One region of the Methylobacterium sp. FW306-05-D genome, then DNA from elsewhere that is predicted to be linked to it. Evidence: predicted binding sites of a transcription regulator. Region 1 holds the regulator's gene; each other region holds the start of a gene.

Region 1 (2,195 bases):
ATCTTCGGCCGCCCACCGCCCTTCGTACTCGGCCAATGGCTCAAGGCCGACGGGGACGGACGCCGGGCGGAAGAGGTCAGTGCCTTCCGAGGCGCGCTGTGCGATGGCCTCGGCTGCACCCTGACCACGCCGGATGGACGCAGCCTTGCCCTCGTCAACGACAAACGGGCGCTTCCGGAAGATTGCGCACGCACCGAGATCCTGATCACTCGGCAAGCCGCGCCACCCGGCTGCGGCGCCGCGTTGATCCTTGATCGGCACTTCCTGACGGCGCACGGTGCGACGGCGATCCGCCTCGCCCGAGATGGACCCATCGTCACCACGGTCAAGCGTCCCGGCGACAGCGTGCCGTGGCGGGCGACACCGCCGAGGAAGGAGGACAACCTCTCGCCCCCTCAGGCAGACCCTTCACCGAATCGAAAGGCGCCCGAGCGCGAGCTTCTGGACTCCGATCCGCCCGGCGACGAACCGAGCGACGGGATTCTTCAGTAACGACGAACGAGGCTGACCAGACGCCCCTGGATCTGGACCCGGTCCGGCCCGAGCACGCGCGTCTCATAGGCCGGGTTCGCCGCTTCGAGGGCGATGGAGGAGCCGCGTCGGCGCAGGCGCTTCAGGGTCGCCTCCTCATCGTCGATCAGAGCCACGATGATGTCGCCCGTATTGGCCGTGTCCTGCTTGCGGATGACCACGAGATCGCCGTCCAGTATGCCCGCCTCGATCATCGAATCGCCGCGCACCTCGAGGGCGTAGTGCTCGCCACCAGCCAGGAAATCCGGTGACATCGTCACCGAGTGGCTCTGCTCCTGAATGGCGGAGATGGGCGTACCGGCCGCGATCCGGCCCATCACCGGGATGGTCACCGCACGCCCGCTCTCGTCGGTGGCCTGCGTCGTCGGCAGGCGGGAGACCGCGGCACCGGCCGGCAGACCCTTGCCCTTGCCGCCCTCGACCACGCTCGGCGTGAAGCGGCGGACCTCGGGTGTAGGAGCGACACGCGGGGCACCGGCGCTCCCACCGAGGCTCTCCGGCATCCGGATGACTTCGATGGCCCTTGCCCGGTTCGGGAGACGACGCAGAAAGCCGCGCTCCTCCAGCGCCGTGATCAACCGATGGATGCCAGACTTCGACTTGAGGTCGAGAGCGTCCTTCATTTCGTCGAAGGAGGGGGGAACGCCGCTCTCGCGCATCCGGAGCTGGATGAACTGGAGCAGGTCCAGCTGCTTACGCGTCAACATGCGGGACACTCTTCGTTGGCGCCGGGGATCGCGGCGAGCGGCATCAGAAACAAAACACGAACACGTTAAACGTTCCGTAAGTGTTCTGCAAGGGTTCCTGCCGAAAGCGCGGGTAGCCCGACGATTGTTCCGGCGAGGACGGGTTTCGCGGACGCCGCCGACCGCCATTTTGAGGGGATCGCTCAGGGTGAATGAGCGCCGTCGAGATCGAATCGAGGTCGGCGCGGTCCAGGCGAACGGAACGCGAAGTCCGCTATCGTTTCCCGCTGCGTTCCGCCTTCGATGCGGCGTCGGTTCCGGAATCGGTGGGACCGCGGGGGTCCTGCCAGAAGGTATCGAACAGCCGCTGCATGGCGCGTGCGTTCTCCTGCTGTACCTCGAGGCCCGTCTGGAACATCTGCTGCATCAGGTCGAAGGGGGCATCCGAGGCCGCCTTGTCCGGCACGGCGGGCGTGGGAGCCGTGAGCCGGGGCTGCGCAGGGCGCGACCGCGCCTGAGGAGCGGGCGGTGTCGGGCTGGTCGCGTTGCCGCCGGACTTCAGGAAAGCCTCCATCATCTGCGACCAGGCATTGGGGGCGAAGCCGAACGGGTTCGCCTCGGCGCGCGGGGCCGGCGCAGGCGATGGAGTCTGATTGATCATCACGTGGACGATTCCGGCCACCACCATGCCGGCCATGACGGGCAGCATCTGCTTTAGGGCCGGCATCGCCACGCCGCTGACTGTCGCGGCCTGCTGCAGCACCGCCTGGCTGAGATGCGTCGACCCGAACAGCTGCTTGACCAGCATGTCCATCGGCGGCGTCGCGCTCGGTGCCGGGGACGCGGTCGGACCGACGAGGTTGAATAGGTGGGCGAAGCCTGTCGGATCGTGGGCGACGTTGCGCTGCAACCCCATGGTCAGGGCCGGCAGCAGCGCCTCCATCGCGCGCAGGCTCTGTTCCGGCGAGAGCCCAAATT
Region 2 (2,195 bases), on a different contig from region 1:
CCCGCGCCAGGGCGGTCTCCGATTCCAGGACCTGCATGCGCTCCATCTGGGCCCGGATGGCGGATTCGGAGGCGGCCTGCGCCGCGAAGGCCGTCGTGATGGTGCGCGTGACCCAGGCCAGCACGCCCGTCTCGAGGACCAGGATGACGGCGTGGAGCACCACGCGCGCGAGGTCGGCGCTGCGGGTGCCGCCGGGGAAGATCAGCGCCGGCATCACGATGTTGAGGGCGAGATGGTGGCCCGCCACGGCCGCGGCGCAGGCCACCAGGATGGTCCAGTCGCACCAGGCCACGATCACCGCCATGCAGGCGAAGAAGTACATGTGCAGGTCGATCTGCCAGGGATGCCCGGCCAGGGCCGAGAGCAGGATCGCCGCCATGCCGATGAGCGAGAGGCTGCTGACCAGCCGCGTCGCCAGCCCGGTCGGCGCGCGCCGCCACGCCAGCGTGCTGAGCCCGGCCAGGAGAGCCGCGATCACCAGGGGTACGGTGAGCCCGTTGCCGGCGAGCCAGGCGCCGAGCGCGATCACCGGCAGGTGCAGCCAGAGGAGGGCGATGAGGAAGCGGCCGAAGGTCTGCCGAAGGGTGTCGAGGTTCGTCATCGCCGGGCTGTGTCCGTTGCGGAAGTCAGGTCTGGGAGGAGGGCGTGCAGGCCGTGGCGAACCGGGCGTCGATCACCAGCCAGGCCCCGGAGGCGTAGAGGCGGGCGACCAGATCGGGCGATCCGGCCCGGACCACGAGGACGTTGCTCCGGCCGCCCAGGCGCAGGACGCTGCCGCCCGCCCGCGCCACGATGGCGGCGGCGTCCGCCCCCGCAGGCGCGATCACCGCCACGGTCTCCGAGGCCGGGAAGGCCAGCACGCCGAGCGGCAGCACCAGGGTCGCGAGCACCGCGAGGCCCCCCGTGAGCCGGCTCGGACGATGGGAGGGGGCGATGTCGGCCACGAGGACAGCAATCCGCTTCGAATCTGTCCTGTGTTAATACGGTGCGATAGGCTAAGAAGGCGTTACGGGCGGTGTTTGGTCCTCGCGCGGCCGCCGCTGTTCTGAATTCCGCGCCGGTCGAGATGTGTCTGCCGCTTCGAGGCGGATGGAAATCCGGACTGCACGGCAGGAGATCGGACGCCCCCCGGCGAGATCTGTGCGGTCCAGGACGAAGACGGACGACAACTGGTCGGAGCAAGCCGTTTCAGGCCGATCTGCTTCGTATTTAGTTTGGTCTCGGCTCCATCCGCGATCCGATGCCCCGGCGGGGTCCGCACCGGAACGCGCATTGGCATAACGCTCCGTTCACGGTATGTCCCTAACGCTCGGAACGGCGCGATGTCCGCGCCCGGAGCCGCGCCCTCATGATCGTGTCCGCATGACCGTTCCCGTCCGCATCCTCGGCATCGACCCGGGCCTGCGGCGCACCGGCTGGGGCGTCGTCACGGCCACGGGCACCAAGCTCGCCTACGTCGATTGCGGCGTCGTCACCTCGGACGGGGACCTGCCCCTCGCCCTGCGCCTGCGCGAGCTCTACGAGGGCATCACCCGCATCGTCGAGGCGTTCCAGCCCGACGAGGTCTCGGTCGAGGAGACCTTCGTCAACAAGGACGCGCAGGCCACGCTGAAGCTCGGCCATGCCCGCGCGGTGGCGCTGCTGGTCCCGGCGCTCGCCGGCATGCCGGTGTTCGAGTACTCGGCCAACCTGATCAAGAAGACCGTCGCGGGCTCGGGACATGCCGAGAAGGTGCAGATCCAGGCCATGGTGAGGTTCCTGCTGCCGAAGGCCGAGTTCAAGGTCGCCGACGCCGCGGATGCCCTGGCCATCGCCATCACCCACAACAGCCATCGTGGCGCCCATGCCCTGAAGCGCCAGCACGTCCCCGTGGCCGGCACCAGCAGCCTGGCGGCGGCCCGCATCGCGGCGGCCCTGGCGCGGGGCTGAACCCCCCCCGATCCATGGCTCCGCGGGCCCCGGACAGGCCGGGCCCTGGACAGTCCGGGCCCGCCCGTGCAGGTCCTCGCCTCGGAACCTGCCGGACGGAGAGCGAGTGGAATGGCCGACCCTGGGGCGACGCGCCCGACGCTGCCGATCGGCGACATCCTGCGCGATGCCGCGACCTCCGGGCTACGCTCGGTCCGCGCCCTCGGTCCGGCCACCACGGTCGCGTTCCTCCTCGTCCTGGCCAAGGAAGCCGCCCACACGCTGAT
Region 3 (2,195 bases), on a different contig from region 1:
CCTGCCTCACCCTTGGGACCCGGCTCGCCCTTGGGACCCGGCTCACCCTTGGCACCCGGCTCGCCCTTCGGTCCCTGGGGACCGGGCAGGCCGGCGACGCCCTGCGGGCCGGCGGGGCCGGTCTCGCCCCTGTCGCCGGTCTCGCCCTTCTGGCCCGTCTCGCCCTTCGGTCCGGGCTGCCCGGCGGGGCCGCAATTGGCGATGACCGCCTCGCGCTCGTCCTCGCCCGCCTTCAGGGTGGCGATGCAGTTGGTGGGCACGTAGGGCAGGCGGAAGACGAAGCGGCCCCGGCTGTCGGCGATGATCGAGATGTCCTCGTCGAGCACCACCACCATGCCGGGCTTGCGCACGCTGCCCGAGATGCGCAGGTCGCCGTTCTCGAAGCGGGCATCGTAGACCTGGATCGGCTGCGACACGGCCTGGGGCCTGCGCGCCTTGGACGCCGCCCTGGCGTCTTCGCCCCTGGGCTGGGCCGCCGTCTGCGCGGCGGCGGGGAGCCCGCCGGCGACGGTGAGGAGGCCCGACAGGACCACGAGGGCACGAGCGAGACGCATGGAGTTCTCCCGGCTGATCCGCGTCTGCTGCGCGGCAGGCGAGGAGTGCTGCCCTGCCGCCGTCACAGGGTCAAGCGTGACCTGAATGCCGCTGCGGCGCCCGCTATCCACAGGCGTCCACAGCCTTCCACAGGCCAAGTCCCTGAGCCCGGGAGAAATTCCGAATCCCGCCGGAAACCGGTTGAGTGTGTTCCTGTTTTGTTCTTAGCGTAGCGGGAAGGAGCGCAGCCGATGAGACAGAGCCCTGAAGATCCTCCCGATGCGGAGACCGAGATCCTGCCGGCGGACCGGCTCGATGCGGATGGGCCGTCCCGGGACACGGCACCGCAGGATTCTCCCCCCCTCGATCTGGCGGCCCTGCGCGACCTCGTGGCCGGACGCGGGGGCGCCTCCGTTCTGCGGGGTGCCCTCCCCTTCGGCATCCACGACGTCGATTCGCGGCTCGCGCAGGGCGGCCTCGCCCTCGGGCAGCTGCACGAGATCGCCCCGGCCCAGGTCGGGGACGAGCCGGCGGCCCTCGGCTTCGCCCTGGCCCTGGTGGCGCGCCACCTCGCCCGGGTACGGGGCGAGGCCCTGCTGGTGGTGGGCCAGGGCCACCCCCTCCCCTACGGACACGGGCTCGCCGGCCTCGGCCTCGACCCGGGGCGGCTCCTGCTGTTCGAGGTCGCCAGCGACGGCGACGCCTACCGGGCCCTGGAGGAATCTCTGCGCGCGCAGGGGCTGGCGGCCGTGGCGGGTCTCGTCGATGCCGCCCTGCCCCTGGCCCAGAGCCGCCGGCTCCACCTGGCGGCCGGGCGGACCGACCTCCTCCTCCTCGTCCTGCGGCCTCCGGAGGCGGAGAGCCCCAACGTGGCCGCGACCCGCTGGCGGATCGCCGCCGGCAAGGCCCTGCGCGACCGCTTCGGCTGCATCGAGCGGCCGTGCTGGCAGGTGACCCTCGACCGAAGCCGCAACGGGCGGACCGGACACTGGCTTCTGGAGTGGGATCATGCCGCGCATCGTTTCGGTCTGGCTGGAGCATTGGCCGGTCACGCGGCTGAGACGGGCCCGGGCACGGACCTGCCCGACCGACGCGTCCAGCGCTCGGGTTGAGGGCGCCCGCGACGACGCTCCGCTCGATGACGGCCCCCTGGTGGTGGCCGCGATGGAGGCCAACGGCCTGCGCTTGGTCGCGGTGGACGCCGCCGCCCGCGCCCTCGGGCTCGAGCCCGGCGAGACCCTGGCCCGGGCCCGGGCCCGGATCGGCACGCCCGTCGCCGTCCATCCCGCCGACCCGGAGGCGGATGCCGCCGCCCTGCACCGGCTCTGCCTCTGGGCCAAGCGCTACACCCCCGTCGTCGCGCCCTACGGCCCGGCGGAGGGCGCCGACGGGTTCGTCCTCGACATCGCGGGGGCGAGCCACCTGTTCGGCGGCGAGGCGCAGCTGCTGGCGGATCTCGCCCGGCGCCTGTGCGAGGGCGCGATCCCGGCGCGGATCGCCCTCGCCGATACGCCCGCCTGCGCCTTCGCCCTGGCGCGCCACGGCGGGGGCGGCTTCGTGGCGCCCGGATGCAACGGGGAGGCCCTGCAGGCCCTGCCGGTCGCGGCCCTGCGCCTCGATCCCGGCACGGCGCAGGCCCTGGGCCGCCTCGGCCTGCGCCG
Region 4 (2,195 bases), on a different contig from region 1:
CCGGCGGTCAATACCGAACTGAGGCCCCCGCATCTCGACCAAGTCCATCTTCGGGAGAGCGGCATCCCGGAGCAGCGCTTCGCCGTCCTGGACCGCCTCGTCCGCCCGTTCGTGAAGGAGGTCGCGCGTCCTGGTGATGAGTCACCGTCTGGTCAGGACGTCCGGTTGAAGGCCGTACTGATGTAAACGTACATCCCGTTCGTCCGGTCGGCGAAGAACCGTAATGCGCCCACGATCGCCAGGAAGACGAGGGCCAAGATCAGACCGTACTCGATCATCGTCGAGCCGGACGTGTCTTTCAGGAAGCGCCGAGCCAGTGTTCGGAAGCGCGGGACCGGCCGAGCGCCATGCCGATCCCTGGAGTGGTTGATGTCCAGCTCGGTCATGGCCCTGTGACGTCTTTCGCCGAATTCGCTCGTGCGGGACGATAGACGGCCTTCCTTGCGGAGGACTTAAGCGGATCGCCGAAGGTCCACGCTGCCCCGGTCGACCGGTCCGAGCCGCCGGATGACACCGACGGCCCGGGTTCCGGCCTCGGCCTCGACCGTCAGGCCTTGCCGGATTCCTTGCGGAGGGCGTCGATGCGCTGGGAGGCCTCGGCCTTGTCGAGATCGGGATCGAAGGCCTCCGGGTCCTTCACCTCCTCGGACAGGGTCTTGAGGTAGGAGGCCTGCGCACCGGTCATCGGCTCACCGCCGGTGGTCCACTGGCTCGGGTCCTTGATCTGGTTCGAGACGTCCTTCGGATCGGTCTTCGGGTTCTCGTCCGCCTTGGATGCGGACGCTTTGGACTCGGAGGCCTTGGACTTTGAATCCTGGGCCTTGGAATCCTGGGCCTTGGAAGCCTGGGTGCTGGCCATGATGGAATTCTCCGGTTCACGAAATGTTCTGGTGAACGCGGGGCCCGCATCCCGGTTCCTGCCAGGGGGGCGCGGCAGCCGGCTTGTCCCGTGGTCAAGTGTCTCACGGTTTCGGAAGGCCGTCGATCCACGGGTCCGGTCCGGGCCCGTCACCGCGAAAGTGGGGCGCGACCGGTTCACGGGCCGGGGGATTCGCCCGGCGCTGAGGCTTGACGGGTGGTGACGGGGCTGGAACATGTCAACAACGCTGACGTAAATCGAGGTCGCCCCCGACGTGACTGCCCACGCGATGCGAGATGCCGAGTTCGACGCGCCGCCCTCCTCCGGCTCCGGAGACGATCTCATCGAGCTGCTGTTCTTCGCTTACCGGGATTTCGTCGGCGACCCCGACCGCATCCTGGCGCAGTACGGCTTCGGCCGTGCCCATCATCGGGTGCTGCACTTCGTCGACCGCTATCCGGGTCTTACGATCGCCGAACTCCTCGATATCCTGCGCATCACCAAGCAGAGCCTCAACCGGGTGCTGAAGGATTTGATCGAGCAGGGCTACATCGTGCAGAAGACCGGCACCAGCGACCGGCGCCAGCGGCTGCTGTTCTGCACCGCCGCCGGGGCGGATCTCGCCGGCGACCTGATGCGGGTGCAGAGCCGGCGGGTGGCGCGGGCGCTCGCGGCCTCGGAGCGCGGCGGCGAGGCGCCGCTTTCGGCCGAGAGCTTCCTGTTCGGCATGATCGAGCCGGACGCGCGCGCGGCCGTCCAGCGCCTGATGGCCCGGCGCGCACGGAGCGCCGCCTGATGGGCACCGCCGGAGCGCGCACGAACGTCGAGCTGCCCGACCATGCGCCCCACATCCTCGTGGTCGACGACGACCGCCGGGTTCGGGAACTGCTGTCGCGCTTCCTCTACGAGCAGGGGTTTCGCGTGACCGCCGCCGGCAACGTCCCGGAGGCCCGCACCAAGGCGCAGTGCTTCGTCTTCGATGCCCTGGTGCTCGACGTGATGATGCCCGGCGAGAGCGGCTTCGATTACGCCCGGGAGGTGCGCCAGACCTCGCGGGTGCCCATCCTGATGCTCACCGCCCGCTCGAACCCCAACGACCGGGTGATGGGCCTGGAGATCGGCGCCGACGACTACCTCCCGAAGCCCTTCGAGCCGCGCGAACTGATCCTGCGCCTGTCGAACATCATCAAGCGGCGCAGCGCGGACGGCGGCGGGCGCGCGCAGGGGCACGACACCGTGACCTTCGGCCCCTTCGCCTACCGGATCGACCGGGGCGAGCTGCGCCGCGAGGACGAACTCATCCGCATCACCGAGCGCGAGCGCGAGATCCTCACCA

What was found. The regulator LexA, encoded in region 1, represses DNA repair genes until DNA is damaged. The targets are predictions, from matches to a motif close to TGTTCNNNNTGTGTTCNG.
Region 2: ruvC (crossover junction endodeoxyribonuclease RuvC) is a predicted target of LexA. The motif match lies at 1,287-1,304, and genes of this name have one in related genera.
Region 3: AC3WLN_RS07425 (ImuA family protein) is a predicted target of LexA. The motif match lies at 743-760, and genes of this name have one in related genera.
Region 4: AC3WLN_RS09025 (DUF3072 domain-containing protein) is a predicted target of LexA. The motif match lies at 1,089-1,106, and genes of this name have one in related genera.

The regions. Positions count from the first base shown of each region.
Region 1 is NZ_JBYSXL010000005.1:52,681-54,875, forward strand. It holds gene AC3WLN_RS03645 (ComEC/Rec2 family competence protein) at 1-492, shown strand, start outside; gene lexA (transcriptional repressor LexA) at 486-1,238, opposite strand; gene AC3WLN_RS03655 (DUF937 domain-containing protein) at 1,492-2,195, opposite strand, start outside.
Region 2 is NZ_JBYSXL010000009.1:6,936-9,130, forward strand. It holds gene AC3WLN_RS05490 (methyl-accepting chemotaxis protein) at 1-601, opposite strand, end outside; gene AC3WLN_RS05495 (hypothetical protein) at 627-944, opposite strand; gene ruvC (crossover junction endodeoxyribonuclease RuvC) at 1,363-1,929, shown strand; gene AC3WLN_RS05505 (hypothetical protein) at 2,041-2,195, shown strand, end outside.
Region 3 is NZ_JBYSXL010000013.1:71,487-73,681, forward strand. It holds gene AC3WLN_RS07420 (collagen-like protein) at 1-554, opposite strand, end outside; gene AC3WLN_RS07425 (ImuA family protein) at 786-1,646, shown strand; gene AC3WLN_RS07430 (Y-family DNA polymerase) at 1,543-2,195, shown strand, end outside.
Region 4 is NZ_JBYSXL010000018.1:40,235-42,429, forward strand. It holds gene AC3WLN_RS09015 (SGNH hydrolase domain-containing protein) at 1-186, shown strand, start outside; gene AC3WLN_RS09020 (Flp family type IVb pilin) at 153-386, opposite strand; gene AC3WLN_RS09025 (DUF3072 domain-containing protein) at 548-859, opposite strand; gene AC3WLN_RS09030 (MarR family winged helix-turn-helix transcriptional regulator) at 1,149-1,655, shown strand; gene AC3WLN_RS09035 (response regulator) at 1,655-2,195, shown strand, end outside.